DNA from 3 places in the Fictibacillus sp. NRS-1165 genome. Region 2 is predicted to be linked to each of the others. Evidence: riboswitches for the same ligand, from Rfam matches in the RefSeq annotation. Region 2 holds a riboswitch; each other region holds the start of a gene.
What was found. Region 2 has a riboswitch for thiamine pyrophosphate ahead of ABHN01_RS06845 (thiamine phosphate synthase). Riboswitches for the same ligand answer to the same signal wherever they lie in the genome.

Region 1: another riboswitch for thiamine pyrophosphate. It lies ahead of thiT (energy-coupled thiamine transporter ThiT); the one in region 2 lies ahead of ABHN01_RS06845 (thiamine phosphate synthase).
Region 3: another riboswitch for thiamine pyrophosphate. It lies ahead of thiC (phosphomethylpyrimidine synthase ThiC); the one in region 2 lies ahead of ABHN01_RS06845 (thiamine phosphate synthase).

The regions. Positions count from the first base shown of each region.
Region 1 is NZ_JBDPNU010000031.1:126,148-136,642, forward strand. It holds gene sdaAB (L-serine ammonia-lyase, iron-sulfur-dependent subunit beta) at 1-459, opposite strand, end outside; gene ABHN01_RS15710 (DAK2 domain-containing protein) at 552-2,234, opposite strand; gene ABHN01_RS15715 (Asp23/Gls24 family envelope stress response protein) at 2,250-2,612, opposite strand; gene rpmB (50S ribosomal protein L28) at 2,841-3,029, shown strand; gene spoVM (stage V sporulation protein SpoVM) at 3,135-3,215, opposite strand; gene ABHN01_RS15730 (thiamine diphosphokinase) at 3,316-3,957, opposite strand; gene thiT (energy-coupled thiamine transporter ThiT) at 3,954-4,526, opposite strand; TPP riboswitch at 4,599-4,706, opposite strand; gene rpe (ribulose-phosphate 3-epimerase) at 4,731-5,378, opposite strand; gene rsgA (ribosome small subunit-dependent GTPase A) at 5,380-6,273, opposite strand; gene pknB (Stk1 family PASTA domain-containing Ser/Thr kinase) at 6,263-8,263, opposite strand; gene ABHN01_RS15755 (Stp1/IreP family PP2C-type Ser/Thr phosphatase) at 8,264-9,028, opposite strand; gene rlmN (23S rRNA (adenine(2503)-C(2))-methyltransferase RlmN) at 9,035-10,120, opposite strand; gene rsmB (16S rRNA (cytosine(967)-C(5))-methyltransferase RsmB) at 10,114-10,495, opposite strand, start outside.
Region 2 is NZ_JBDPNU010000018.1:8,084-18,458, forward strand. It holds gene ABHN01_RS06805 (hypothetical protein) at 1-306, shown strand, start outside; gene ABHN01_RS06810 (CPBP family intramembrane glutamic endopeptidase) at 485-1,222, opposite strand; gene ABHN01_RS06815 (diphthine--ammonia ligase) at 1,308-1,979, shown strand; gene ABHN01_RS06820 (GDSL-type esterase/lipase family protein) at 2,017-2,847, opposite strand; gene ABHN01_RS06825 (penicillin acylase family protein) at 3,071-3,730, shown strand; gene ABHN01_RS06830 (DUF1206 domain-containing protein) at 3,779-4,633, opposite strand; gene ABHN01_RS06835 (hypothetical protein) at 4,780-5,145, shown strand; gene ABHN01_RS06840 (glycine--tRNA ligase) at 5,542-6,924, shown strand; TPP riboswitch at 6,974-7,078, shown strand; gene ABHN01_RS06845 (thiamine phosphate synthase) at 7,174-7,782, shown strand; gene thiO (glycine oxidase ThiO) at 7,791-8,906, shown strand; gene thiS (sulfur carrier protein ThiS) at 8,930-9,130, shown strand; gene ABHN01_RS06860 (thiazole synthase) at 9,135-9,899, shown strand; gene ABHN01_RS06865 (thiazole biosynthesis adenylyltransferase ThiF) at 9,899-10,375, shown strand, end outside.
Region 3 is NZ_JBDPNU010000003.1:555-11,049, forward strand. It holds gene ABHN01_RS00960 (hypothetical protein) at 1-113, opposite strand, end outside; gene thiC (phosphomethylpyrimidine synthase ThiC) at 110-1,879, opposite strand; TPP riboswitch at 1,998-2,109, opposite strand; gene ABHN01_RS00970 (glycosyltransferase family 2 protein) at 2,535-3,755, shown strand; gene ABHN01_RS00975 (SCO family protein) at 3,713-4,336, opposite strand; gene ABHN01_RS00980 (response regulator) at 4,352-4,996, opposite strand; gene ABHN01_RS00985 (sensor histidine kinase) at 4,965-5,819, opposite strand; gene ABHN01_RS00990 (hypothetical protein) at 6,026-6,166, shown strand; gene ABHN01_RS00995 (DinB family protein) at 6,262-6,732, opposite strand; gene ABHN01_RS01000 (hypothetical protein) at 6,931-7,068, opposite strand; partial or broken gene ABHN01_RS01005 (SDR family oxidoreductase) at 7,069-7,476, opposite strand; gene ABHN01_RS01010 (hypothetical protein) at 7,806-8,027, shown strand; gene helD (RNA polymerase recycling motor HelD) at 8,059-10,407, opposite strand.

The DNA.
Region 1 (10,495 bases), on a different contig from region 2:
ATGAACGATCAGAAGAGCCGGGTGGTTTCCGCTCAGTTTCAGTTCAAAACCATTAAGCTCAACAATCTCTATTTTTCCTCCGCCGATCGAGATCCCAACAAGTTCAATTTTATCATTCTCGTCTCCAAGGATGATCTTTGCAGTATTCGGGTGTTCCGTCAACGCATCTTCTTCCGTTATCTTTATTTCAACGCCCTGCTCCTTCGCCAATGAAAGCGCATCCACAATCCTAGTATCAAAAGTATCAAAATCAAGGATTCCGCCGACGATCGCCACATCCGTTCCATGCCCACGGTAGGTCTTTGCAAACGATCCATAGAATGAGATATGGGCGTAATCCGGCTTCCTGCCGAACAAGTCTCTAGCGACCCTTCCGATTCGGGCTGCGCCTGCTGTATGAGAACTCGAAGGCCCAATCATAACAGGCCCGATGATATCAAAAACACTTTTAAATTTCATTCATGTCCCTCCGATAAAAATATAGCTGCACATAAAAAAGATTCCCTCCATTACTGTATCATAAGTGAACAATAATGGAGAGAAGATTTTACTTACTCAACTGAGATAATAAACGGATAAAGCGGCTGATTGCCCTCATGGACTTCCACTTCTACAGAAGGGAAGGAATCCTCAATAAATTGAACTAAGCTTTCCGTGTCTTCTTCTGATGCATCTTCTCCGGCAATAAGGGTAATGATTTCAGATTCCTCATCGATCATTTCCTTTACAAGCTGCTGGACCGCTTCTTCTTTATCCGGCATGGAAGCTACAATTTTGCCGTTTAAGATGCCCATGAAATCTCCTTTGGAAATCTCGATGCCATCGATGGATGTATCTCTTACAGCAAACGTAAGCTGACCGGATTTAACACTTGAGAAGGCGTCAGTCATTTTCTTTTGATTGTCTTCAAGCCCTGCTGATGGGTTAAAAGCAAGCAGTGCAGCCATACCCTGAGGCACATTCTTCGAACGGACGACAATCACGTCCTGATCTACGATAGATGCCGCCTGTTCGGCTGCCATCACAATGTTTCCGTTGTTCGGAAGCACGATCACTTTTTCAGCATTCACCTCTTCAATGGCTTTGACGATATCTTCTGTACTTGGGTTCATCGTTTGTCCGCCTTCGATGACATACCCAGCACCAAGTGAAGTGAACAGTGCTTTAATTCCGCTCCCCATCGCAACAGTAACGATGCCGTACGCTTTTTTCTCCTGTTTGGATTCAGCCTTTTTAACAGGTTGATGCGGCCCTGTCTCAGACTCTAAAATCGCCGTATGTTGTTCTCGCATGTTTTCAATTTTAATGTTGATCAGGCTGCCGTGCTTTTGAGCAAGAGTCAGCATATTGCCCGGTTCTTCCGTATGAATGTGAACTTTTACAAGATCTTCATCTGCGACAACCAGCAGGGAATCACCATGTTCGTTCAGCTCATTTCGGAACGCCTCTTCACTGAATGGCGCCTTTTTTAATTTCTCAGGCTCGAATTTCACCATGAACTCTGTACAGTAACCGTAATGAATGTCTTCCGTTCTCATATGAACCTGTGCTTTATGATGTTCTGCTTTCACCATTTCCTTCATGGACGGAGCTTGAGGCGAGATTGCGGGAAGATCCTTTCCTTCCAGTGCGGAAAGGAAACCTTCATAAACCGTAAGCAGGCCTTGTCCTCCTGAATCCACGACTCCGACTTCCTTCAATACCGGGAGCAAGTCAGGCGTTCTGTCCAGGGATGCTTTAGCTTCGGTGACGACCTCATACATAACAAAAAGAATATCGTCACTTTTTTTGGCAGCCTTGACAGCGCGTTTTGCCGCATCTTTCGCCACCGTAAGAATGGTTCCCTCGACAGGCTTCATCACAGCTTTGTAGGCTGTTTCCACTCCGTTCTCAAATGCTCTTGCAAAGTCAACCGAAGTAATCGTTTCTTTTCCTTCGATTGATTTTGAAAAACCACGAAAAAGCTGGGATAATATAACCCCGGAGTTGCCTCTTGCTCCCATAAGCAAACCACGGGAAAATGAGCTCGCGACTTTACCAATATCGGCAGTTACGTTGTTTCGAACTTCTTTCGCACCGGAAGTAATGGTAAGGTTCATGTTGGTTCCTGTATCCCCATCCGGCACAGGAAAAACATTAAGTGCATCTACCATTGCTGCGTTTTTTGATAAGTTTGCGGCTCCCAATGCAACCATGCCCGCAAACTTTTTTCCGTCTAAAACTGTCAAAGACACGAACTTTCCTCCTAACTAAGGGGTTGTCACCCTGACACCCTGAACAAAAATGTTAACAGAATCTACAGAGAGACCCAGCATTTGATCGAGGGTATATTTCACTTTTGTCTGTACATTATGGGCTACTTCGGAGATTTTCGTTCCATAGCTTACAATGATGTACATGTCAATATGTACTTCGTCTTCCTCTTGCCGAACCACAATCCCCCGGGAGAAGTTGTCACGTCCTAAAAGCTCGGTAATCCCATCCTTTAACTGCTTTCTGGAAGCCATGCCTACAATACCGTAGCAATCAATCGCAGCACCGCCAGCAATCGTAGCAATCACTTCCGTAGAAATGTCAATCTGGCCGTATTTATTCTTCATTTCAATGGACATGATGAATCCCCCTTTAATCAATTATGGCTAATCCTCATTTTACTATATATATGGTTTTTTTGAAAGGACAACTCCATTTGACAATAAGTCACAAAGCCATGTCAAGGATTTTTACTTGAAATGTTAAAAATCATTTGTTGCTTTTCTTTAGTGGTCATGCTACTATAGGTTAGTATTTAACATACGACTGATATGATACAGTTTTACTGTTATAAAGGAGGTACAATTATGTCACGCAAATGTTACGTTACTGGTAAAGGACCTAAAACAGGAAACAAGCGTTCCCACGCATTGAACAAATCTAAAAAGAGCTGGGGAGTAAACGTTCAAAAAGTCCGTATCTTGGTCGACGGGAAGCCTAAACGTGTTTATGTTTCTGCACGTGCCCTTAAGTCCGGAAAAATTGAACGCGTTTAATCGCTCTTAAAACAACGGCATCTCCGTTGTTTTTTATTTGGAAAAGCGTAAGCGAACTTCTTGAAAAGAAAAAGCACCCATTACGAGGGTGCTTTTTCCTTTTGTTTATCCTTTTTTAAATGAACCCAAAACCGCGCGTACGAATCCCCCTAAAAACCTAGGCAGTTTAATGGTGTAAAATTTCATCATACCCCTCCTCCAGGCCCTTAAAAAATAAGACATTCCATAATAAATATATTCGCTTTTATAAAAATAGTACCATGCGGCCCGACGCATAAAATATTAATTAATCATGGCTCTTTATCAACATTAATATGCCGCTTGAGAAAGAATAAGTACCAATTTTATTTACAAGCTCATTGGAAATGCAGAGTGTCGAACCCATTGGCACATACTGATCCTGCAGAGGGTACTTGAACCCCTTCAAAGTCAGCCCGGTCACAGGTCCAGTAAAAGGGAGAAAGGAAATATACGGAAAATCAATCTCTTGTTGAATCGTATGCAAACCTGGCTTGACTAATGTTAACCTGTTCTGCTTGTCCCGTATTTCGATCGAGACTCCGGCTTCCATTCCATGAAGGAGCAGCTGTATATTGGCCAGTTCATGGTCCAAACGCCCCCCTGTAACACCAAGAAGCAGAATTTGCTCCGGATTTTGCCCGAGTGCCCAATCAAGTGCCAGCTCCAGATCGGTCTTATCCTTTTCACTGTCATACTCAAATGAAGGCAGTTGAAAAGACGCCATCCATTGACGCTCTTCATCATTCACCGAATCAAAGTCTCCGAAAGCACAGTCGGGTGTGATTCCTTTTTTCAACAAGTAGAAAACACCGCGGTCAACACCAGCCCAGATCACCTTTTTGCCGGTAAACAAAGAGAAGTCCGGCTGTCTTTCTTCCGGACCTCCCGCTAAAATAATGATTTTCATGCGGCGTTAACAACTCTGTGATCGGTTCTGTGCAGCAGGCGAGGAGCCGTTTTCGTCATAAAAATAAAAGCAACCGCAGTAATGATGGCTACAGGAACCATATAGGATCCATTATATAGAATGGAATAAACGACCGGGTTCATTCCTTTTGGAGCGAAGGCTGCAAAGAAAATGACACCGGAGACAACATGGGAAGCCAGTCGCAGCACGCTGCCAAAGATGATGCCAGCCACTATGGCCGACATTCTCTTTTTTGAATCGCTTGCCGGGCTGACTTTAAATACGCCTGCGAATCCGGCCAATAAGAACGCAAGCGGATAATCCAGAACGATGCCGGCAGGGTTGTATCCTGCTGTACCATCAACCAGTATTTTCACCATCCCCACGATGAAACCTGTTAACAAACCTCCGGGCAAGCCCCGGCGGAAGGCCATTAAGAAGATCGGCAGCATCTCCAATGATACCGAGCCTCCGTTTGCCCACAGCCCCTTAAATTGAACAAAGCTCAAGATGATCGCTAGCGCGGACATCATCGCCACTTCGGTCAAAAACATGATTTTTTTACTCATTATACATCCCCCTTAACCTGGTTAAGAAATGAAAAAAGCAACCGGCATGTGAATGACGGCTGCTTGTTTTTAGCAACAGCGGCTCCACATTCCTACGCAGGCATGATCCTGCTTCAGGTTCAAAGGGTCGGGAGAATACTCCCCTCTCAGCCCCTTTATGGGACTCCCCCTGTGGTTACTTTTTTCAATTATTCTCGGTTTTTATTATACACCACGAATGGCACGGATTGCACCCTTTATGTCTTTTTGCCCATAAATGGCCGATCCTGCAACTAGAACGGTCGCTCCTGCTTTCTCGCAAAGCCGTGCGGTTTCAGAGTTTACGCCGCCATCTACTTCAATTTCAACGTTCAGGCCTTGCTCCTTAATCATCGCCGATAACGCTTCAATCTTTGGCAGCACCCCGTGGATAAAGGATTGTCCTCCAAAGCCGGGGTTAACGGACATGATAAGCACCAGATCAATGTCAGCCAGAATATGCTTTATCGATTCGACAGGTGTTGCAGGATTTAGTACAACACCCGCTTTTTTGCCTTGCTCTTTAATCAATTGAACGGTGCGGTGAAGATGCGGACATGCTTCTACATGTACAGTAATAATATCAGCACCCGCCGCTGCAAACTCCGGGATATACCTGTCCGGGTTTTCGATCATCAGATGTACATCAAACGTTAGATCCGTGAGGGGGCGAATCGCCTTAACAACGAGCGGCCCCATCGTAATATTCGGCACAAAATGCCCGTCCATCACATCAATATGGATATAATCAGCACCGTTTTCTTCCACTTTCTTAATTTCCTCACCGAGCTTTGAAAAGTCTGCGGAAAGAATGGATGGCGCAACTTTAATCATGCTAGTACCTCCGTTTTTGTTCCTTGATTTCCTGCAAAAATTCAAGATAATGTTCATAGCGGAACGACGGGATCTCTCCCTCTTCCACCGCTTTTTTTATCGCACATTTTGGTTCCGAGCTGTGCGTGCAGCCGCGGAACTTGCATTCTGATACACGCTCTTTCATCTCAGGGAAATTGTAGCAGAGCTCTTCCGTTTCAATCTCAACAAAGTCCAAAGAGCTGAATCCAGGAGTGTCGGCAATCAATCCCTCCTCAAAGGGCAGGAGTTCGACGTGCCTCGTTGTATGCTTTCCGCGTCCCAGATGGTCTGATATGTCATTCGTCTCAAGCATGAGTTCAGGCATCAGCGCATTTAACAGAGAGGACTTACCTACTCCTGACTGCCCGGCAAACACGCTTGTTTTCCCTTTGAAAATTGGTTTGATGTCTTCCATACCGGCCAAAGACATCGCAGAGGTTGGAATAACCTGATAGCCGAGTTTCCTATATGCTGCGATGAAATCTGCGATCTCCTTCTGATATTCTTCGCTATCTATCAAATCCATTTTTGTAATACAGATCACCGGTTGAATGCCATTGTCCTCAATGTGCACAAGGAAGCGATCCAGCAGCGAACTTGAAAATTCAGGACGGACAGCAGAAAATACGAGAATCGCCTGGTCAACATTTGAGATCGGAGGACGGTTTAACTCGTTCTTTCTTTCTTTAACATCCAGAATATATCCGTCAGTCCGATTCGTGGATTCGAAAACGACCCAATCTCCAACAACCGGAGTAATCTTCTTTTTACGAAAATTCCCCCTGCCCCTGCATTGAAAGACTTCGTCATTGTACTGCACATAATAAAATCCTGCGACTGATTTTATAATTCTTCCTTCAGTCTTAATATCCATTGTTCGCTCCTTTGAATTTACCTTCCTTTGCATCTTGATAATTAAACGTTTTTGATGCGAGCTCTTTTCCGTTTAAATAAACGGTATAGGAAGCATCATGGTCTGGAGAAACTGTCAGAGGCACCATATATTCTTTCGTCTGAGAAATCTCTTCCTCTACGAATATTGCATTTTCCTCTTTCGCATCACTGTATACAATTCTCACCAGGAACTGCTTGTTCTCGTCACCCTTGGAAACTTCCACCGTGATTTTATTATTAAATGTGATATCTTCCGGTTCTTCAGGCTTTGGTTTAGGTTTAGGTTTCGGTTCCGGTTTCTTGCCCTTTGATATGACAACATCGACAGTAGAGCCCTTTTGGACATTGGTGTAGGGTGAAGGATTTTGAGAGATGACCTTTCCTTCCTCTACTGTGTCTGAGTACTCTTTTGTTAAATTCACCTTCAGCCCTTCCTGCGAGATGTATTTCTCTACGTCCTCTATTGAGGAGTTTGACAGGTTCTCCAGCTGGATCGTAGGCGGACCTGTACTTACACGGAGAATCACCTGTATCTCGCTTGGATTGACCTTTTCCCCTTTATCGGGGCTCTGTGATATGACTTCACCTTCAGGAGTCTCTTCCGATTCAACCGGGATGGTTTCGATGTTCTTGCTGTCATAGCCTTTCTCGCTCAGAAGGTCTCGTGCTCCATCTTCACTCATTCCCGTCAGATCCAGCATGTCCACTTTCTTAAAGCCTTTCGATACAAAAAGTGTAACGGTGCTTCCTTCTTTTACCATGGAATGGGCATCAGGGTCTTGTTTGATGATTTTTCCCTGCTCCACTTCTTCATCATACCGCTCTTTGCGCTCCACGTTAAAACCTAGCTTTGCGAGCCGCTCAAATCCGTACTCGTAATCCTTATGAACCACATTGGGAACAGAAACATCCTTCACTTTAAACCAATCCGGCATGATTATAAAGGCTGCGGCTCCGGCTCCTGCAAGCAGTAGCACGAAAATGAGAAAAGCCAGCCACCAGCGCTTTTTCTTCTTTTTTGGCGGTGTCTCTTTAGTATTTTTAGATTCAGCATCCGGGGTTTCTGCTGCTTTTGTCATGGACACTGGGGGCATAACACGTGTAGCATCCTCTGCATCATCATAATCACTCCACCTTGTCTCATTCAAACGGTGGGGAGAAAGAGCGGTGTCCAGGTCATCCATCATCTCCAGCGCACTGTCATACCTGTATACCGGATTTTTTGTCAGTGCTTTAAGAATGATATTTTCAACACTTTGCGGAATTTCCGGGTTGATTTTTCTAGGCTCCGGAACCTCTTCCTGCAGATGCTTGAGAGCAACGGATACTGGCGACTCTCCTGTAAATGGCACTCTGCCGGTCAGCATCTCAAACAGCACAACTCCCAGAGAATAAATGTCCGATTTAGCATTGGCAACTCCGCCGCGCGCCTGCTCTGGAGAAAAATAATGAACCGAACCGAGCACTGAGTTGGTATGAGTAATCGTTGCTGATGTAATCGCCAGAGCGATACCGAAATCTGTTACTTTTGCCACACCATGTTCATCAATCAAAATATTATGGGGTTTGATATCCCTGTGTATGATCCCGTAATCGTGAGCCGTTACCATTCCTGACGAGATCTGCCTTATAATCTGTATGGATTCCTCAACAGACAGCCGTCCGTGTTCCCGGATATATTGTTTTAATGTCTTCCCTTTTACGTACTCCATTACAATGAAGTACACGTTATTTTCCTCTCCAACATCAAAAATGCTTACGATGTGGGGATGGGCGAGACTTGTTGCCGCTTCAGCCTCTCTTCTGAATCGCTTAATGAACTCCTCGTCGTCCGAAAACTCTGATCGAAGTATTTTTACCGCTACATCCCTGTCAAGGATTAAATCCTTGGCACGGTATACAATCGCCATTCCGCCATCACCGATAACTTCAAGCAACTTATAGCGGCCGCTTATTCGCTTGCCAATCATTTAACTTACTCCCTTTGTCAACGAATGGGGCGTATGACTGACAAGTCCGACGGTAATATTATCTTCTCCTCCGGCCTCATTTGCTAAGTTCACAAGTCGATCAGCTTTATCGTTCAACGAGAGGTTGCCATCGTTCAATATGTTCTCCATCGTTTCGCGGCTTACCTTGTTGGAGAGGCCGTCTGAGCATAATAAGACCATGTCGCCCTCTCCCCAGGAAATCGTCTGAATGTCCACATCAATGTGGTCATCTGTACCGAGTGCCCGCAAAATCACATTCTTTCTTGGGTGATTTTCCGCTTCAATTTCTGATAGCTGTCCTGATCGTACAAGTTCATTGACGAGTGTATGGTCCTCTGTTTTTTGAATCAGTTTTTCTTCAGAAAAATAATAAACACGGCTGTCACCAATATGTAAAATCGTTAAAAAGGAAGGTGTGCAAAGCGCACCGACAAGCGTAGTTCCCATGCCGCTGCAGTCAATATTCTTATTGGCAAACTGATGCAGGTCAAAATTAGTCTGTGTAACAGTTTTCAAAAGCCATTCTTCTGCTTTTACAGGTGTCTGTGCCATTTCTTCAGAAGCGGCATTCCATGCTTCCTCAAAAGATCGGATGGTCTTGGAACTGGCAACATCACCGGCTTTATGCCCGCCCATTCCATCAGCAATAAGGGCAAGAAAGTGTTCACCTTTCGTGAACACTCCCCCGCTGTCTTCATTATGCTGACGAACTTTACCAGTATCTGTTTTAAAGGCATACTGCAATTTACGTCACCTCGTCTCTTCCTGACGCTCCTTCGCTCTTAGCTGGCCGCAGGCCGCGTCAATATCATGTCCCTGCTCCCTGCGCAAGGTCGCATTGACACCTCGTTTTTTCAGTGTTTCTAAAAATTTGAAGATCTGCTTCTTAGGTGTCCGGACATAGTCACGTTCAGGAACGTAATTGACCGGTATCAGATTTACATGGCATTTAATGTTTTTAATCAGATCTGCCAGTTCTTCAGCGTGTTCGACCTGATCATTCACGCCGCCGAACAGACCGTATTCGAAAGATATACGCCGTCCGGTCTTCTTGACGTAATAGCGTATGGATTCCATCAATTCTTCCATCGGATACATGCGGTTGACCGGCATGAGCCTGCTTCGGATCTCTGTATTCGGCGCGTGCAGTGATACAGCAAAATTGATCTGCATCCCTTCATCCGCAAATTTATAGATATAGGGCACGATGCCACTAGTGGAAACCGTAATATGACGCGCACCGATATTCAGTCCTTTATCATGGTTCACCACTTTCAGGAACTTGATTAATCCTTCATAGTTATCGAACGGTTCACCGATCCCCATGATAACAATTGAGCTTACCCGTTCATCTGTCGCATCCAGGGCACGCTGCACTTGAAGAACTTGAGCGACGATCTCTCCGGCATGCAGGTTTCTTTTCAGTCCGCCGAGTGTGGAAGCACAGAAAGTACAGCCCAGACGGCAGCCTACCTGTGTCGTCACACAGACACTGTTGCCGTAATCATGGCGCATTAGCACCGTTTCGATGGAATAGCCGTCCTGAAGTTCGAATAAAAATTTAATCGTCCCATCGGAGGATTCCTGCCGTGCCAGTTCTTTCATCGGCTCAATATGATAGGTTTCTTTCATCTTGTCACGAAGCCCTTTTGGCAGGTTTGACATTTCTTCGTAACTTGTCACTCTCTTTTCGTAAAGCCAATCATAAACCTGGGAAGCACGGAATTTGGGTTCTTTTATATCAGAAAGCCAATTTTCCAGATCTGTCAGCTCAAGCGAAAAAATAGATGGCATAATTGCCGGGTTCTGCTGTTTTTCACTTAAAGGTTTTAACATTGGGTTTCACCACCAGTTGTAGTCTTTTTCTTAAAGCATGCAAGGTAAAAACCATCGCTGTTAAAATAATGAGGAAGAATCTGTACCTGTGCTTCAGCAGGTTTAAGGTACGGCTTTAACGGTTCTGGAAGCCGTTCGTTAAAAGTCATGTCCCATTCAAAATCAGGATGATGCTTTAAAAAAGCATCGGCGATCTCATTATTTTCCTCTGTATCGACGGTACACGTACTGTATAGCAACGTACCGCCCGGTTTTAACAGTTCGGCCACTTTATCGAGGATCTGGAGCTGAATCTCAGCGATACGATGAATGTCCTCTTCTTTTTTCGACCATTTAATGTCGGGTTTTTTCCGGATTACTCCAAAACCGGAGCAC
Region 2 (10,375 bases):
ATCGAGGGTTTAGCAATCGATTTTGAACGAATAAAGGAATCCCGCTTTCTTCCGTTAACTGAGGGTTGGTATGGAACGATCGTCTATCTTGGGGATTCCGACGGCTATCCGATCTTTACCTTCACTTCCAACCATGACATGGGCGAGGAAGAGTTTGTGGCACCCTCCTTCGCTTATCTTAAGACGATCGCTAAAGGACTGGAGACTCTTGGGATGGACCGGCAAGCGGTTGTAGAATACTTGCTTACCAAAAACGGAATTAAAGGCTTCATGACAAAGGATCAGCTGACCAAAGGGTTAGCGTAAAGGTCTTAGTCTTATTGGTACGGCTGGAGCTGAACAGGCGATACTGAAGGAAAAATAGGCAACAAGTCGCAAGTCTCTGGATGCTTACCAATCCCCTGGAAAGGTGAGATAATTAAAATCCCCTATACATATGAGGCACCTTTTAAAGGTGCCTCTATTTTTTTGGTTTCATAATCATTCAGGAGAGAAGCTCTGCAATGGATACATACGTATTCCAAAGTGCATGCACAACCATGCCGGGAACAAGGGATTTTGTAAAATAGAACAATGTGGAAAACACGAAACCCATGATACCGGCAGCCAGAGGATAGCCGATATGCAAAGAGCCGAATACCGCAGAGGAAATGATGAGGCCGGCAATAAAATGGTACCTCTCATGAAAAAAGCGGAACAAAAACCCCCTGAAGACCATTTCTTCAGTAAACGGCGCCGCAATACAAGCGCAGAAGATCACAAGAATGATGCCTGCGATTCCTATCCCGCTTGTAAAAAGGCTGTCATTTCCTTTTGAACCGGGGTTCTCGAGATGAAGCACATCAAAAATTATATATTGTTCTGCCTGGCAAATGACCAGAGCACCCGCCATCATCAAATAGGTGCTCTTCTTTTTCAGAACACCGAAAGCTAGTTTTTGAAATATAAATTGGCGGGTCTGTTTAAAGATCAGAATGACGGTTGTGAAGGTTAACGCATCAATTAGCAAAAAAACAGGGCTGTTCTCAAATCCAGCCATTGAGAAATCAAAAATGATCGCCGAGAGAGCATAGAACATGCCGATCAGCAGAGAAAACAAGATGATAAATCCGAGGTAAGCCCCGAAAAAACCGAAAAATCCTCCCCATGTGACCGGGTAGTTACGGTTCTTCCTTACTGGCGGCTCATATATTTCTTTTGTATACTCCAAATGTTCCCCCATTCTCTCCTCCTCGTTGCTTTATAATCATATGTAAATCATTTATTTCAATTACACCAAAAAAAGGGTGCAAAAGGAAGTGAGACGATTGGCGAAAAAAATTGTCGTTTCGTTCAGCGGCGGCAAAGACTCCATGCTGGCTCTGCATAAGCTGCTGGAATCCAACGAATATGAAGTCGACTCTTTACTTACAACCATCAATGAGGACCATAGAAGGACCAGTATCCATGGCATTCGTGAGGAAATTCTTGATGCACAGGCAAAATCTTTAGGCTTTCGCGTCCGCAAAGTAAAGATTCCAACGGTTTGCACGAATGAGATCTATGAGGAACGGATGCGGGAAGAAATGGACAAGCTGAGCGAAGCCGGTATTCGGCACGTGATGTTCGGAGACATTTTTCTCGCGGATATCAGGGAATACCGGGAATCCAAATTAAAGCAAGCCGGAATCGGAGGAGTTTTTCCTTTGTGGGGGAGAAAATCAGCGGAGCTGATTGATGAATTTCTCTCGCTTGGATACCGTACGGTCATTACAACGCTTGATCAGACAAAGCTGGATAAAGATTTTCTTGGCCGGGAAATCAACCGTGATTGGATTGCGGATATCCCAGAAAACGTAGATCCATGCGGAGAAAATGGCGAATTCCATACAATGGTGGTCAACGGACCATTATTCAGCCGTGAGATCGCTGTTGAACAGGAAAATCATACGGTTACAGAAGGGAATTTTATTTACCGTGATTTTAAGCTTTCAGAATAATATCAAAAGGCATTGGTCCTCGTCGGGACAATGCCTTTTAATTTTCTTTGTATGGAGCTTTCAATGCTTTGATCATCTGCCGCGCAATCCGTTCGTGGCCTTTTTCATTTGGATGGATGGTATCATAGATCCACTCCTTCCTGTTTTCGGGCTTAAGCACCTCACTGCTCGGAATCACAACAGAGGGTTTATAGTTTGATGTGGTTTCATAGGCAATCAGATTCCAGTCATTCAGCAATTTTTTAGTTGCAGGATAAAAGGATTCTTCAGAGTCCACTGCATTATACAATTCGTTGTATACGAGGATTGCATGAGGATTCTCTTTTCGGATCAATGAGAATATATCAATTAAATTTTTCTCATAAGTGGATTTCACATTTTGGTAATCCTGAAGCGCTTTGACAGGCCCTTCCTTTAATGCAAGCTTTACGAGGTCGTTGCCCCCGATATTGATCGTAATGATGTCTGCGGACTTCACCCGGTCAGACATGCCTGGAGATGAAAGATAGGCGAGCAGGTCACTGCTCGTCGCTCCAGATATCCCTTGGTTATCGAGCTGCACTTTATTAGATGTTAAAGCACTCATTTCATTGTTGGCCATTTTTATAAAACCGCCTTGATTTGAACCGCGGCCTTGAATGACCGAATCTCCCAGAGCCAGGTGATGAAGCTCTTTTCCACTCAGATGTTTTAAATGCTGAATATAGGATACATCTTCCTGATGTGGTTTATTCCCTGAGGATTCGGTCGTTGCCGCATTTTGGGCTTTCAGACGATCAATCTTATACTGGGGATAGTAATACCAGCCTCCAGCTGTTATTGCACCGATTGCAAAAAGGATGAGCATCAGCCATATCCATTTTTTCATACGGCTCCTCCTTTCAAAGTAACCATTTTAAACCATCCTTGCTTCTTCTTTCAAATATATTTACTTCTAATGGACATATGAGATCTCTATGAAAAAATAGAATTTACAGGAGAAGGAAAAAAACAGAGAGGAAAGAAGCCATAAAGAAAGAGGGGAAAAGCTGAAAGAACAAAACGGCCCAGCAACTGGAAGGAATTCAAAAGCGCTTACGTATTTTCATACGCTGGCCCAGAACTTCGTCTTTGCTTCAAAGGATGGGACGATTGCCTACCGTGCCAACGGCTTGATACCGATCTGCAATGAAAAATATGCGTCCGTGCCAGTCCCTGGATGGGAAAAGAAATACGAATGGAAAGGTTATATTCCATGGGATGAACTGCCGACTGTTGTGAACCCGAAAGAAGGTTTCATTGCTACGGCCAATAATAAGATAATCGGTGATGACAACCCGTACCATATAACGGACTCATGGGCCCAGCCCTATCGTGAGCAGCGGATAAAGGATGTTCTCTCTTCCAAAGAGAAGCTGTCCGTAAAAGATATGCAGAAACTGCAATTCGACAGAAAAACCTTCAGGCGGAAGAAATGCTCCCGATTCTGCTTCCTCGACTGGAATCATCAGGATCATAAAAATCTGGGCGCACCATTGCTTTTTAACTTATGGATACAGGTGTTCAGTGCTGTTCTATTTGAGAAAAAGATTGATGAAATAATGATGCCTTTGTTTGACGGTAAGGCTCAAATCGTGGATGAACTGATCAGACATGCGGCCGAGGGCAATGAAGGTCCTTGGATAAAAGAAGCGGGCGGACTGGACAACGCCGCGACGAAGGAATCCAGCTTTAATAATGGTGAAAAACTTGTTTTGAAGCCGAGTAAATAAAAAATAAGCCTCGCCCATATGGGTGAGGCTTATTTCTGATGGAATTGTTTATGGATCGAGCCTGCGGTATTTCGCTTCAAATAGCAGGTACGCACCATAGGCGACGAGCCCGAGAGCCACAACAGATAGGAGAACCGGACCAAACGGCTGTTTTACAAGTTCAGCCAAAGCACCGTCCAGCCCCTTTGTTTCATCAGGATCTGCCTGAATGGCGGTTCTGATTAGAAAGATGCCGACGATGGCGAACACGACACCATGTGCAAAAAGCCCGAACTTACCAATATAACGCGCACTCTTCCATTCTTTTTGGTTCATCTCATGACGCTTCAGCCTGTTTTTGAATTTTTCCGTATAGGCCTTGTAGAAGTTAAAAACCCCTATTCCGATAAATACAGCTCCAATAACGGCAATGATCGTTTGTCCGAAGGGCTGTGCGAGTGCTTTTGCGGATAAGGATTGGTATTTTTCACTTGATGTGTTAACACTCGCCCTGAAGATGATTTTAATCGCATTAAAGCAGAGACTGAAATAAATGGCAGCGATGATGAGGTAACTCATTCGAGCGAACCATCCTTTGGCGTCTTTTCCTTTATGTTCAGGGTCAAATACGGCCATGATGACTTGCCAAAATGCATAGCCTGCAAGGCCGGCAGCCAGTACAGCGAGCATGGCGGAGCCGAACGGCTGCTTGGCGATGGTGTAGAGGGCACCAGAGGAAGTGGTTAATTTTCCTTGAAGACCGAATGCTGCCATCACCGCAAGTATTCCGATAACAATATAAACGGCCCCTTTGGAGAAATGGCCGAAACGGGCCATCCCGACGATCCAGGGAGCGGCCTCTTCCTTATATTCTTCTGCTTTTCTTTCGGCATGTGCTTTGTGCTGTGATAAATCTTTTTCCATAAAGGAGCCCCTTTCAAAGGTTTCTATGTCCTTTATACCCATTTTTGCGGATAGTCGAAACGGCAGACTGCTGTCCATACCCATTTTCCACATTTTGCATAAGATGCAGGGTAGTGGTGTTATCAGGGTAAAGAGGAGGTTAACTTTTGAAGGAACAATATTACGGTCTGTGCTGTCAGCATATGGGGCAAGATGTTGAAATTACTACCCATGACGGGAGTGTCTACAGAGGCTCCATCCAAAGAGTTGATACAGAAAATGTCTACCTGCTGCCATACCATGATGATGGGACAGGAAGGTTCTTTCCGGTCGTTGGTGCAGCCTTGGTAGGACTTGGACTCGGAACTATTGCAGGATTCGCTCTTGCGCCCCGTCCGTTCGCATACGGTTATGGATACGGATACGGCGGAGTTTCACCTTTCCCAGGCGGATATGGTGGTTTTCCGGGCGGTTTCGGCGGTTTTCCAGGCGGTTATGGAGGATTTCCAGGAGGCGGATTTGGAGGCTTTTAAGTGATAAAGTTGAAAGCTCATGGCGAGGGGCTGCCGTGAGTTTTTCTGTTTATGGGCGAAAAAGAATAAATGGTGTCAGGATTGTACAGACTTGACATTACGGCTGAAAAATTGTACTATTTTTCCCATAATCAAATGATGTAAAGCTATGACAGACCAATAGTATCTGAGGTGCTTTTGTGAGAAGCGAACCGGGGATGGTGGAAGCCCGGGGCAAAAGTTCAGAGAAACGGCAGTCTCGAGCGATTAATTGACCAAAGCGGATGCTTATTTAAGCATCAATTAGGGTGGAACCGCGTGAGTATAAGCTCTCGTCCCTGGGCAAGGAAACTTGTCTATGGATGAGGGCTTTTTTGGTTGATTTCATACGCATTTACTAAAAAAGGAGAGATGGTCATGAGTGTGACAATGGAACAGATCGTCAACATGGCAAAACAGCGCGGATTTATTTTTCCGGGCTCAGAAATTTATGGGGGATTATCCAACACGTGGGATTACGGTCCGCTCGGCGTTGAGCTGAAGAATAACGTGAAAAAAGCTTGGTGGAAAAAATTTGTACAGGAATCCCCTTACAATGTAGGGTTGGATGCAGCGATTCTCATGAACCCTCAAACGTGGGTAGCATCCGGACATATCGGAAACTTCAATGATCCAATGATCGACTGTAAGCAATGTAAAGCGAGACACCGTGCCGATAAATTAATCGAAGATGCGCTTGCCGAAAAAGGGATCGAGAAAATTGTTGACGGGCTCTCTTTCGATGAAATGGAAAAGTTGATTGAAGAGCACAACATCGCATGTCCAGAGTGTGAGGCGCACGACTTTACAACGATCCGCCAGTTTAACCTGATGTTCAAAACATTCCAGGGTGTAACGGAATCCAGCACGAACGAAATCTATCTTCGTCCAGAAACAGCACAGGGGATCTTTGTAAACTTTAAAAACGTGCAGCGTACGATGAGGAAGAAATTGCCGTTCGGTATCGCTCAGGTCGGTAAAAGCTTCCGTAATGAGATTACACCGGGCAACTTTACGTTCCGTACCCGTGAATTCGAACAGATGGAGCTTGAGTTCTTCTGCAAGCCGGGTGAAGAATTAAAATGGTTTGATTTCTGGAAACAATATGCCCACGATTTCTTATTAAACCTTGGAATGAAGCAGGATAAGCTCCGTCTTCGCGACCATGAATCCGAAGAGCTTTCCCACTACAGCAACGCAACGACAGATTTTGAGTATCAATTCCCGTTCGGCTGGGGAGAGCTGTGGGGGATCGCGTCCCGTACCGACTTTGACCTTAAGCGTCACAGCGAGCATTCTGGTGAGGACTTTAACTATATCGACCAAGAGACGAATGACCGCTATATCCCCTATTGCATCGAGCCTTCACTCGGCGCAGACCGAGTAACGCTTGCGTTCTTGATCGACGCGTTTGAAGAGGAAGAGCTCGAGGGCGGAGATACGAGGGCGGTTCTCCACTTGCATCCGGCTCTTGCGCCGTTTAAAGCAGCAGTGCTTCCTTTATCGAAAAAGCTTTCAGAAGAAGCAAGAGAAGTTTTTTCCGGCCTTGCGAGCGACTTCATGGTAGATTATGATGAAACAGGATCGATCGGAAAACGCTACCGCAGACAGGATGAGATCGGAACCCCTTTCTGTATTACGTATGATTTTGATTCCAAAGATGATCAGCAGGTAACGGTTCGTGACCGCGACACGATGGAACAGGTCCGCATGCCGGTATCCGCGCTTCGTTCGTTCCTTGAATCCAAAATCAGATTTTAATGTTTTACATTTCTAATCTGAATGGTAAGATGTAGATAAAATGAATAACTAGCAACACTGGGGGAGCCTGGCCGGCTGAGACTGAACAATCTGTTCTAAACCCTTTGAACCTGATCTGGATGATGCCAGCGTAGGGAAGTGGACTATGCACTATGCTAAATATAGTGCTGAAGATTAGATAAACAGATAATCAGCCACTCTTTTCTGCGAAAGGGGTGGCTTTTTTGTATGGGAAAAGGAGGGTGCAAGGTGGAAAGATTCGAGTTCCATGTCATTACGAATGGAAGGAAGCAGCCTGAAGAAATCATTTCGGCCGCATCAATCCTGGCTCCTTATATGACATGTATCCATATCAGAGAAAAACAGCGGAATGCCGGTGAGATTTTTAATCTGGCGGAGGGATTGAAGGGAGCAGGATTAAGGAGGGAGCAGATCTGCGTCAATGACCGTGTGGATGTAGCCGTTGCTGCGGAAGCAGGAGCTGTTCATTTAAAGGGAACCAGCCTTGAACCAGATCTCGTAAGTAAGCATTTCAGCAGCCTTAGAATTGGAAAATCCGTTCATTCCAGGGAGGAAGCCATGCGTGCAGAGGATAAAGGCGTCCACTATTTATTTTATGGGCATGTTTTTCATTCAGAAAGCAAAAGGGGAAGTGAACCCCGCGGTCTTGAATTACTGCGTGAGACCGCAGATGCGGTTTCCATTCCCGTTGTTGCCATCGGAGGAGTAACGCCTAGTAATACCAGTTTGCTCCTGCAGGCGGGAGCCAAAGGAATCGCCGTCATGTCCGGGATCTGGACGGCGGAGAATCTCGATTTAGAAGCGAGAAGCTATTCAGAAGCTTTACAAAAGGAGTGAATTTTTGGATGTCCAAGGACTATGATGTAGTTATTGCAGGTGGAGGCATTATCGGCTGCGCGATTGCTTACTACTTGCGTAAACTTACAGATTATACTGTTCTGGTTATTGAAAAAGGCCGAATCGGCAGTGAGGCTTCTTCAGCCGCGGCCGGTATGCTTGGGGCGCAGGCCGAACTGAATGAGGCAGGACCGCTCTACACGATGGCACGTGAAAGCCGAATTCTGTTCCCAGAATTAAGCAGAGAACTGAAGGAAATTTGCGGGATCGATATAGAGTTTATCGACAAAGGATTGTTTAAAGCTGCGGGTGATGAAAGTGAAGTCTTAAGATTGAAGCGGCTGATCGATTTTCACAATAACAATGGACAGCCTGCACATTGGGTTGCCGGACCTGAACTGTTAAAAATGGAGCCGAGGCTATCAGACAGAGTAGCTGGTGCCATGTATCTACCGAAAGATGGCCAGGTCAATCCTGTGCAATTGACGAGAGCATTTGCTGAGTCAGCCTCAAGGCTCGGGGCAGTTTTTATAGATTTTACGGAAGTGGCCGGATTCGATTTTAGCCAGTCAGGAATAGGCGTTCAAACGAGCGCAGGCATGTATTACGGAGAAAAGGTGGTACTGGCATCAGGTGTCTGGACAGGCAAGCTGGCGGTTCAGTCCGGATTGCATATGCCGATGTTCCCGGTGAAGGGAGAATGTCTTTCATTGTCGTTTTTAGAGCCGGTCATCACATCAACGGTAATAGCTGATGAATGCTACCTCGTACCAAAACGAGGCGGCAGATTGGTCGTAGGTGCAACGATGGAAACTGGTACCTACGACAGAAAAGTTAGGGCAAAGGGAGTTTTAGAGCTGCTTTCGAAAGCGAGTGCTGTCCTTCCCGGTATTTTACACGGCGAGTGGGAGAAAGCCTGGACAGGGTTCAGGCCGCAAACTCCGGATGGTCTCCCGTACATGGGAAAACATCCCTACCATAAAGATCTGTACATTGCAGCGGGCCATTTTCGCAATGGGATCTTACTCAGTCCGCTGACCGGGCGCTGGATGGCAGAACTGCTGGAAGGAAAGCTGCAGGAAGAGACTTTAAGAGAATTTGCTCCTGACCGCTTTGCCTTATGAAAAAAATGAGAGGATGAGCTTTCATGAAGTTGATTGTTAACGGTGCATCGCTGGATATCGACCAGGCCAGGACCATTGAGGAACTTCTGGTGGAGCTGAAGCTTGCCGGAAGAGGGGCGATCGTTGAACTGAACCAGGAGATCCTCGATAAAAGCCAGCACGCTGAAACACGCTTAGCTAATGGTGATAAGGTAGAAATTGTTCATTTTGTAGGAGGAGGATGAAGACATGCTGAAAGTTGGAAACTATGAGTTTAGCTCCAGATTGCTGCTGGGGACAGGAAAATTTCCTGATTTTGATATTCAAAAAGAGGCAGTTAAGGTTTCAGGTACTGAGATCCTTACGTTTGCCGTAAGAAGGATGAATATTTTTGATCCTGATCAGCCGAATTTTTTAGAAAAACTGGATGCAGAGAATTTTACGCTGCTGCCGAACACGGCTGGAGCTAAAACGGCCGAAGAAGCGGTTAGAATTGCAAAGCTAGCAAAAGCTTCAGGGTTATGTGATATGATAAAGGTAGAAGTAATAGGAGATTTCAAGACTCTTCTGCCGGATCCGCTTGAAACATTAAGAGCGTCAGAAATGCTGTTGGAAGAAGGGTTTACGGTCTTGCCTTATGCTTCAGATGATGTCATTCTTGCACAAAAATTAGAGGAGCTTGGCGTACATGCCATAATGCCTGGAGCTTCACCGATTGGTTCTGGCCTAGGAATCATCAATCCGTTAAACATCAGCCTCATTATTGAGCAGGCCAATATTCCGGTTATTGTGGATGCCGGCATCGGATCACCAGCTGACGCGGCAGCCGCTATGGAACTTGGCGCTGACGGAGTATTGCTCAATTCTGCGGTATCTGGAGCAGATGATCCGGTAAAAATGGCTCAGGCGATGAAGCTCGCCATTGAGGCCGGCCGTCTCGGATATGAGGCGGGAAGAATTCCAAAGAAAAGGTATGCATCGGCAAGCAGTCCGCTGGAGGGAATGAGTATTTAATGAATGATCGCTACTCCAGGCAGATATTATTCGAGCCTATCGGAGAAGAAGGGCAGGATCAGCTGTCAGATAAACACGTTGTGATTATAGGGGCTGGAGCGCTCGGAACAGGCAATGCCGAAATACTTGCCCGTGCGGGCGTAGGCAGGATTACGATCGCTGACCGTGACTACGTGGAATGGAGCAACCTACAGCGCCAGCAGCTTTTCAGCGAAGAAGATGCAAAGTACAGGATGCCCAAAGCCGTTGCTGCAAGAGAACGGCTGGAGCAGGTGAATTCCGATATTCATGTTGAAAGTCTTGTACTGGATGCAGGTGTGGAAGAACTGCGGGAACTGGCGGAATTTGCAGATCTTTTGATTGATGCGACAGATAATTTTGATACACGTTTACTGATCAACGACATCTCACAGGAAAGAAAAATTCCATGGATTTACGGCGCCTGTGTCGGAAGCTATGGTTTAAGCTATGTGATT
Region 3 (10,495 bases), on a different contig from region 2:
CGTTCATCGGAGTGAGAGGTTTCCAGAAACACATGAGGGCATCTTTTTTGAATCTCCTGCAGCTGCTTTTCCAGCAGTGCAATCTTTTCAAGAAGTGCTGCTATTCTGCTCATGAATAAAGGTTCGAGCCTTTGTCCTGAAATTCCTTCGCCTTTTCCCGCATCCCTTCCTTCATTTCTTTTTCAGTGCCGGTAAGTTCCTGTGCAGACATATTTCTCAGATCATGCGAAATTCTCATGGAACAGAATTTTGGTCCGCACATGGAGCAGAAATGAGCGGTTTTTGCTCCTTCCGCAGGAAGAGTCTCATCATGATATCCCCTTGCTTTTTCAGGATCCAGGGAAAGATTGAACTGGTCCTCCCATCTGAATTCGAATCTGGCTTTTGAAAGGGCATTATCTCTCTTCAATGCTCTTGGATGCCCTTTGGCCAAGTCTGCTGCGTGGGCAGCGATCTTATACGCGATGACCCCTTCCCTTACATCATCTTTATTCGGCAGTCCCAAATGTTCCTTTGGTGTCACATAGCAAAGCATCGCCGTTCCGAACCATCCGATCATCGCTGCCCCGATCGCCGAGGTGATGTGATCATATCCAGGGGCGATATCGGTCGTCAACGGCCCTAACGTATAGAAGGGCGCTTCCTGGCAAATCTCCATTTGCTTATCTACATTTTCCTTGATTTGATGCATCGGTACATGTCCTGGCCCTTCGATCATGACCTGTACGTCATATTTCCAGGCGATCTTTGTAAGTTCCCCTAAAGTTTCCAGCTCCGCAAACTGCGCTTCGTCATTGGCATCTGCAATCGAGCCAGGCCGTAAACCATCACCCAGAGAGATGGAGATATCATATGCTTTACAGATCTCACAAATCTCCTCGAAATGAGTATATAAAAAGTTTTCCTGATGATATGCAAGGCACCATTGTGCCATAATGGAACCGCCCCGTGAAACGATACCTGTAATGCGATTGATCGTCAGCGGCACATACCGAAGCAAAACGCCGGCATGGATCGTAAAATAGTCCACACCCTGCTCCGCCTGTTCAATAAGGGTATCCCGATAGACCTCCCAAGTTAGATCCTCCGCGATCCCATTCACCTTTTCGAGCGCCTGATAGATTGGAACAGTGCCTACAGGAACCGGAGAATTCCTGATGATCCACTCTCTTGTTGTATGAATGTCCTTGCCTGTGGACAGATCCATAATCGTGTCCGCTCCCCAATAAGTAGCCCATGTCATTTTTTCGACCTCCTCCTCGATGGAAGAAGTAACAGCTGAGTTTCCAATGTTAGCGTTGATCTTCACATGAAAGTTTCGCCCGATGATCATCGGTTCCAGCTCGAGATGATTGATGTTGGCGGGAATAATGGCCCTGCCGCTAGCCACTTCACTTCTGACAAAATCAGAATCAAGCCCTTCCCTAATCGCAATGAATTCCATTTCAGGCGTAATTATCCCTTTTTTCGCATAATGCATCTGTGTCACGTTTCCTCCCTCTTTAGCCCGCATCGGCTTAAAAGGACGAATCGGAAACACATTTGCGGTCTGAGCCTGTTTCCTGTAGCCATTGTCCTCCGGTTTAACGGAACGGCCTTCATATTGCTCTGTATCGTTCCGGTCTTCCACCCACTTTTTTCTAATTAAGGGCAGACCCTTTTCTACATCTGCCTCATATTCGGGGTCGGTGTAAGGACCGCTTGTATCATACAGAATGACTGGCGGATTCTCTTCGGCTCCTCCAGTCTTCTGTGTATCCGCCAGGCTGACGCTTCTCATCGGCACACTGATGTCCGGACTTGATCCTGTTTCATAAATTTTCGTGCTGTTTGGAAACTGTGATTTCAATAAAACATCGTTTTCTTTTTGTACGTTCATGCAACTTCCTCCTCGATTTTTTAAATTGAGTCCAAAGTTACACACAGCATAAAAAAAAACGGGTTCTAGTAAGAAGAACCCGATAGGATAGGCAAAGAAAAATATACAAAAATATACTTGACTTCGGCACCTACTTCCCTACGCTGGTATAACCCAGATCAGGTTCAAAGGGTCAAAGAGCTGTTCCTCTCTTCTCTCAGCCCGTCTGACGGGCTCCCCTAGCAGAAAACATATTTTGTTTTCAGAGTAAATGTTAACTTCTCTTTGCTTGTTCCACAATCAGACTTTTGGCATGGGTTGTTTATCACCGTAAGCGGATGGCCGGAAATTTATGTATAGGCTTTCAATTCACTGAAAAGTAAGACTTATTACTCATCCGTTGAAAAGGAGAAATTGCCATGAAATACTTTATACTAATATAACAATTTGAACAAAAGGAGGTTTACTACAGTGAAATATGCAGTATTATTTTTCTTCTGTCTTTCAATCGCTTTTCCAATCCTTCACTCCTTCAACTGCCTTCCCTTTTTTCATAAAAGAAAAAGACGGTATCGGCCAAAACCGATATTTGAAAAAAGTGTCAGTGTTCTTATCCCTTGCTTCAATGAGGAGAAAATCATTACGACATCCGTTGAAAACATGAAAATTTGAAATTATTTATATCAATGACGGATCCACGGATGACACCCTCGGAAAACTGGATGAACACCTGCAGCTGAAGACAAGTACAAGGATTCCTCTGAGCCAGTTAAAACATAAACGAGCGATCCAGTTTTATCAGTCTGAGCTCTATCCAAATATTTATGTGCTGGATAAAATGAACGGCGGAAAAGCGGACGCGCTCAATGCAGGCATTGAATATTCAAGCAATGAGCTTGATGTCACTTTGGATGCGGATACCATCATGACTGACCATTCACTGCCTGCCATCAATGAAACATTCGAAGAACAAAATGTCGTGGCTGCCGGCGGCATGGTACATGTTCTCCAGACCAAAATGAAGAATCCGTTCTCAGGGCTGACATTGCGTGGAACGAACCTGCTCATTCGCGCTCAGGCTCTAGATTTCCTGCGTGCTTTTTATATTACAAAAGTGTCACATGCCAGGTTAGGAGCCCTTTCCATTATTTCTGGTGCATTCGGTATTTTCAGGAAAAAGGTCCTTCTCAGTGTCGGAGGCTACCGCGCAACGATTGGAGAAGACATTGACATTACATTAAAAATTCAGCGCCATATCGCTGGTCAAAAGGATAAAAAGGTGACCTTTATTCCCGACGCTGTTTGCTATACCGAACTCCCCGAAAACATTTGGGATCTGTTCAAACAGCGGATCCGCTGGCAGAAAGCATTTATCGACTGCGTCATCCATTTCAGGTCTTTTCTTGGAAAAAACCTGTTTAGAAGCCCTGTTTCCTTTTTTTATATCTTTGAAGCTTTTATATCCGGCACACTTGCCGTTTATTTTATGACCAGTATCTTTGTGGTCGATGGATTCGCTCTCCATTCTTCCATTCTTGAATATGTTCTTATCTATGTGTTGTATATTTTTATTTTCGGCCTTGTGTACGACATGGTAGCGATCGGCATGGGTGAATATTATGGCTACGCCTTTCAGGAAAAGGATACCTATCCCCTTCTTGTCACCATCCTTTTTGACATCTTTATTTTCAGGATGGTCACCATGGCCTGTGTGGCCTATGGAAGCATTGCCTATTTCTTCAACAGGGACTGGAATAAGGTTTCAAGAACCGGCCGGGAATACCAGAGGCGGATTCCCGCCCTGCCGCATGAAGAGCACAAGCAAAAAGCCCCCCCGGCCAGGGAGGCTTTTTGCTATAGTGAGTTTTGTTTTTTCATATCCTTGATAATCTGTTGAAAGGGGGTATCCTGTACACCGCCGTACCGTTTGACGATCACTCCTTTTTTATTCACGAGAAAAAGGCTTGCGCCGTGGATAAACTGATTGGAGGACGGATCGCTCGACACGGCCATCTTAAACGAGTTTTTTGCTAGCTGTTCAATGTTTTCCTTTTTATACCCGGTCAAAAACGTCCAATTGGAAAAATCCGCATGATACATTTTCGCGAATTTAATTAAAGCCGCTGGAGTGTCCCGTTCTGGATCAACCGAAAATGATACGAACTGAACCGGCAGATGTTCCTTCTTCGCCATGTCCTGAAGTTTGGACATGTGAGCAGTCATAGGTGGGCAGACCGTCTCACAGTTGGTAAAAATAAAGTTGGCGAGCCATACTTTCCCTCTCAGATCTTCATTTCCGTACGGCTGCTTATTCTGATTGGTGTAGGCAAATGAATCTACCTTCCAGTTTAATTCATCATTCTTTTGTGATGCACCTGAAGCCTGCATATGATCTTTATGATTTTCTTTTTTCTCGGCAGAACAGCCTGCAGCAAATACACACAGCAGCGCAAAAATCATTATCCCGTACTTTTTCATCGTTTTCCTCCTATTTTACGGCTGAATCCAGCCTTTGTTGTAGGCATAACTTGTCAACTGCACACGGTTCTCGAGATGCAGCTTGCTCAATATATTCTTTAAATGAGTTTTTACAGTATGCTCAGAGATATAGAGCTTTTCTGAAATCTCCCGGTTAGAGTCCCCTCTTGCCACAAACTGGAGCACATCCTGCTCTCTGCTCGAGAGAGGAGAAACTACCTTCCCCTGTTTTGTCCTCGTAAACTCATGCAGGATTCTGAACGCCATCTCTTTGGACATCGGTGCTTCATCCAGAGCGAATGCCCTTAAATAGCTGTACCATTCACTCGAATGAAGGTTTTTCAGCAAATAGCCTTGCGCTCCCCTCTTCACCGCTTCAAATAAATCGGTAATCTCATCTGAAACGGTCATCATTACAACCTTCACTGCCGGATAATGCAGCTTGATAAACTTGGTCGCTTCCAGCCCGTTCATTTGCGGCATGGAGATATCCATCAATACTAGATCCGGGTCCAGTTTGCCTGTCATCTCAATGGCTTCCTTGCCATTCCTTGCTTCACCGACAATTTGAAATTCGCTGTAATCCTCCAGAAGATCTGAAATCCCTTCTCTCGCATGAAGGTGATCATCAACTACCAGAATGCGAATAGGAGTATTCATGGCTGATGCCCCCTTTCCGCAGAACGGCAATAAACATTTCATATTCTTTCAGAGTATAAAATGTCCAGTCCATTGCCTTTGCTCTATCCTGAGTGATTTGCAGTCCGAATCCCTTGCCTGATTCAGCCAGAGTGAACGGGCTGCATTTGTTTTTCACCACACATGACCAGCCTTCTCCCTCTGGGAGGGCCTGGATCCAGAGCTCATTCGTTTTTCCATGTTTTACGGCATTGAGCACCGCTTCTTTCACGCACGAATAGAGTTCAATCTTTTCTTTTGCATTCATTTTTGACTCATCGATTTCCCATACCATATGTACTTCAAGCTGGTAATCCTGCTTAAGCTCTTCGAGATAGCCGCGAATGGTGTCCGTCCAAGCAACGGCTGAAGATACAGGATGAGACCGAAGCGAGTTGATCGCATGCCTTGTATCATCATGTACGTGCTGGAGCGTCTTTTTAATCTTTTGAAACTGAGGATGAGAGGTCAAAGAAGCTTGCTTTTCCAGTTTCGACATCTTGACAGAGAGTAGAAACAGAGATTGAGCAATCCCATCATGAAGTTCCCGGGCAACTTTTTCCCTTTCCTCAAGTGCGGCTTTCTTTGTTTTTTCCTCATTAAGTTCTCCTTGTACCGTTTCTAGTAATGAAAATAATCGAGAAAGGAATACAACGCTGACACAAAATACAATAAAAGGAGACAGATAGTTTCCTAGTTCCATGGAGATATAGGGCAGAAGCATCGTATGCCTCACGTACTCCCAGACTCCAATCGTTAAAGTGGGCAGCAATAGAATCATCCATTTTATCTGTTGATAGCTCATATTTCCCCCGCCTTGCTGTTTTAAATGCTTCTCCAACTCCATTCTTTCATAACCAATGACAAAAATAATACCTAAAAAGAGTGATTTTCTTGAAAAAATTGTGAAGCGAACAAAAAATTTAGCAAAAATTAGTTTATTTTGACCCAAAATGAGGAATAAGGTGGAAAGAAGTATTCGAATATTCTAACGCAGGGCAGGGTTACATTATGTTAAAAAAAACAGAAGTTATGCTGTTCATGAAGGAAATCGCCATGCTTACGGATGAATATTTACGCTGCAGAGATCGGTTTCTGAAAGAACAGATAAAAAATGATATCGATTTTCTGCATTCAGTGATTCATTCATGATTACATTTTGCCTTGTTGATCACTTTTTTGCTCTGTTTACTTTTGCACTCAACTCATAAAAAACCCAGAGAGCCTTCTTGACTCTCTGGGTTTCATTAGTTTTTCACGACTGTTCGCTCAACAAGGAGTTTGATCGCATGCAGCTGTCCTAGATGATTGGTTTCATGAAAAACAGCGAAGTTTGCAAGCTCACGGAATGATTCCAATCCGAGAAACGGCTTTTTCAATTTTTCATCCAGCGCTTCCTCCGGGATATCTTTTATTCGTACGAGCTGTTCCTGGAGCTGATTGACCAGTTCTTCAACGGATGGAACAGTCTCCTTCCAATCAGCCGGCTTTGTTCCGTTGCCAAACCATTCTACGTAGTCTTCAGGCAGGTGAGCTGATTTTTTGGGAAAACCGAAAAGAAATTGCTCCGTAACCGTCAATACGTGTCCGATATGCCAGTGTATTGTATTGTTGAATCCTTCTGGCTGTATATCAACGATTTCAGCTGGTAAATTGCTTACATTTCTCAAAAATAATCCTCTTGTCATTTCAAACTGCTTATACAGGTGTTGATTCATTTTCATCATCTCCCTTTCAATTGCCTTAATTATTACTGTACCAAAAAAACCTCTAGAAAAGCAGTGCAAAAAGTCTGGCTCCATTATGCTTTTTTTCAAGGGCCTTTGCTGTCTTGCTCTGTATTCAGTTTTCATCATAAATTTTTTACAACAAAAAAGCCGGATATGACAGCCGGCTTTCGCTCGTTGATTTTGAGTTTACAGTGATTTTAACGCATCAGCTACCTGCTGATCACCTTCAAGAATTTCAAAGATTTTATGATTGGCATTCTCAAGATCCAGGGATGCTGCAATCACTTTGGCCACATCGGCTCGTGCAATACTCCCGCTTCCCAAATTCTCACCGACCCTGATTTGCCCGTTGCCTTCGCCATTGGTAAGGGCACCCGGCCTGACGATCGTGTAATGAAGCCTGCTGGATTCAAGCCGGTCTTAGGCTTCCCCTTTCATCACTAAATAGTGCTGAAGCTCTTCCGGTCCTTTCTCAGGTGTTCCCGCTCCCATACTGCTCAGCAAGATAAACCTTCGCACGTTTTGTTTTTCCGCTTCTTCCATAAGATTGATCGCTCCATCCCGATCCACAGCTGCCGTTTTATCCGGACCTGTTTTCGACCCGGAACCCACAGCGAAAATTACCGCATCACAGCATTTTAGGGCTTTTGAAACATCGCCTTCCAAGTCAGCAAGCACGGTTTCTGCCCCGAGCTTTTCCAGTTCAGAAGCTTGTTCTTTCTCTCTGATCAACGCTCTTGTTTCATGACCTGCCTGCTTTATTTAGTTCCTGAAGGATTAATCTCCCTGTTGTTCCGTTTGCTCCTGCAACTAATACTTTCATTTTTACAGCTCCCTTCCCGTTTACTACTAACGATACTTACCCTCTTCAAACGGAACTTAGGCTGTATTTTTCTCATTCTTAAACGGGAAGTTAAAAACGGCTTTGCCACTTGAGGATTTACAGAATTTTCGCTATAAACAGATAAAATGTTACAAATAAATTTCTTTTTGCCACTGCAGGAGTATAATGCTAAAATTGTGGTATAAAACTTATAAACCCATACGGAGGTGGTCCCGTCATGGTTTCGTTAGTCAATCACGTTAGCCGGCAGCGTTCCTGGTCAGTTGGACAAAAAGAGATAAAAGGAATAGAGTTTGATTCTGTTTTAGGAGCTTTGCAGAACTGCCATGAAAATGAAGCAGTTGTTTGCAGAGTGAATGACGATTCCGTCTGCGTTACAAATATCGACAATATCCACGAACTTGAGGAGATTGGCTATAAAGTCGTAGCCACAAACTAACACACCCAAACAGGGTGTGTTTTTTGTTTCATTAATTTTCTCTTATGAATGTATCCTCGGGAACTTCTGTGATGAATGCAGACACCTCTCCGCACGAAAACAAATAAAGCTCATGCATGGCACGGGTACACACCGTATAAAAAAGCCTGCGCTCACTTTCTTTGCTGTACTGTGAATTTGAGGCATCGAACACCAAAACCGCATCAAATTCAATCCCTTTAGCCAGATAGGATGGAATAATCAGTGCACCTTGCTTAAAAGACGAAGAATCTTTCTTCATGAGTTCGATATCAACCTGATCCTTCAGGCTTTCGTAAGCTTCCTCACATTCTTTCGCTGTCTTGCAGATCACAGCGATCGTCTTCACCTGTCTATCCTGGAGGTTTCGAATCGTATCAGCAAGGGCACGTGCGTGGTCTTCTTTCTTTTCAAACTGTTTCAGCACAGGTTTTTCCCCATCCCGGTTAAAAGGAATAATGGAATCTTTCTCGTGAAGCATTTCCCGTGTAAATTCAACAATCGGTCTTGTCGAACGATAGCTTCTCGTTAATACGATGCGTTCAGTATGATCTTTTCCATAATGGTCATACAGCATCTGAAACGCATCCCCCGTGGAATGGGCATAAATGGACTGGTTAAGGTCACCCAAAACGGTCATTTTGCTGCGCGGAAACAGGCGCTGAATGAAGGCGAACTGAAAGGGGGAGTAATCTTGGGCTTCATCGACGAAAACATGGCGAACCGCCGTATTGGTCTGAAATCCTTCCAGCCGTTCTTTCAAATATAGGTAAGGTGTAGCATCTTCATATAACAGCTCTCCATTACCAAGGGTTCTGGCAGTCAGCCTGGAGATTTCTTTCCAGCTGTCGGGAAGCAGATAACTATCCTCCCTTTCCCAGGACAGCCCTTCCCCAGTAAACAGCCTCATGTACATTGCCTTAAGATTAATGAACGTCAAAGCCTTGATCCGCTTTTTCAGCGGCTTGAACGCTTTCGAGACCACATAAGCGGACAACAGTCTCTGCTCCCGTTCAAAATCATTAAACGAATCTTCCGTGTATTGCTTTTTCTTCCTTAGCTTCTGATATAGCCTGACATAGACCTCTTTATCCAGAAGCTGTATTTTTTCTTCGACCCATGGTTCCTTCCGCTCCGTCTTTTCAAGTTTCCTGACCTCACTCACAAGCCATTCAGATACAAGTTTCATCCGGTCCGGGATAGAAACAGCAGAGGGGTAAGAATAGAACTTTTCTTTGATCTGATCAGCTGCGATTAAGACTCTCCCTCGAAATACTACAGATTTAAAGAGCATATCCTCCTTGCGCAGATGAGATATATACCCCTCGATCAAATTCATAAAATCCAGCGAAGCCTTAAAACGGATACTGTCCAGTCTGACTTTGTGGCCCGGTTGGCCATCCCCGGTAAGTACGGCCTCCATCTGTTCCAATGGATCCTCAAGATCGTAGGAATCGCCAAGATGGTGATACACATACTGCTGGAACGTCGTCTGCAGCATGTTCTCTTCCCCCAGTTCTGGCAAAACGTTCGAGACATAGCTGTTAAACACATTGTTCGGGGAAAAAAGCACGATCTGATTGGCTGTCAATGTTTCTCTGTAGCGATATAAGAGGTAAGCGACTCGCTGCAGTGCCGCTGAAGTTTTCCCGCATCCGGCAGCTCCCTGAACAATAAGCAGAGTACCCTTCGTATTGCGGATAATCTGGTTCTGCTCTTTTTGGATCGTCGCCACGATGCTTTTCATCTGGGGGTTCGCCTGCCTGCTCAGCACCTCCTGCAGCAGTTCATCTCCAATGGTCACTCCTGTATCAAACATGCTTTTGATTTCTGCATTTCGGATGATATATTGCCTTTTCAGCTCCATCTCTCCTGAAACGATACCCTCTGGCGCCTCATATTCCGCTCTGCCAAGCGAATGGTCGTAGTAAAGACTAGAGATCGGCGCCCTCCAGTCATACACCAGAAATTCATCTGCTTTTTCATCATAAAACGAAGCGACGCCCAGATAAATCCGATCTGCCTTGGCATCCTTGTTTTCTTTGAAATCTATTCTTCCGAAGTAAGGGGAGTCACTCAGTTTTACAAGGCTTTTCCTCTGATCTTCAGCGTTTTTATGGCTCCGTTCTAATTCAGACAGCAATTCCGCCTGCTGCTTAATGCTCGCTGCTGTTTCTGCTGCTTCATGCGCATCGTCAAAGTTGACGGTCACATCTTCCCAGAAGTTTTTTCTGATCTCGACTACATCTTCTTTTTTACCGCCAAGATGCGCCTCGAGAACGTTCATTTTCTTTTTTACTTGATCAACAACCGTATTGACTCGTTCCTGCTCTCTTTTCCATTCTGTTTCCCACTGGTTCATAACCCCTCTCCTTTATCTATAAATTTTCGGTTCCAAAATGCTTGACAAAACAACCACTTACCTAGTATAATAAATTTGGGTAAATTTA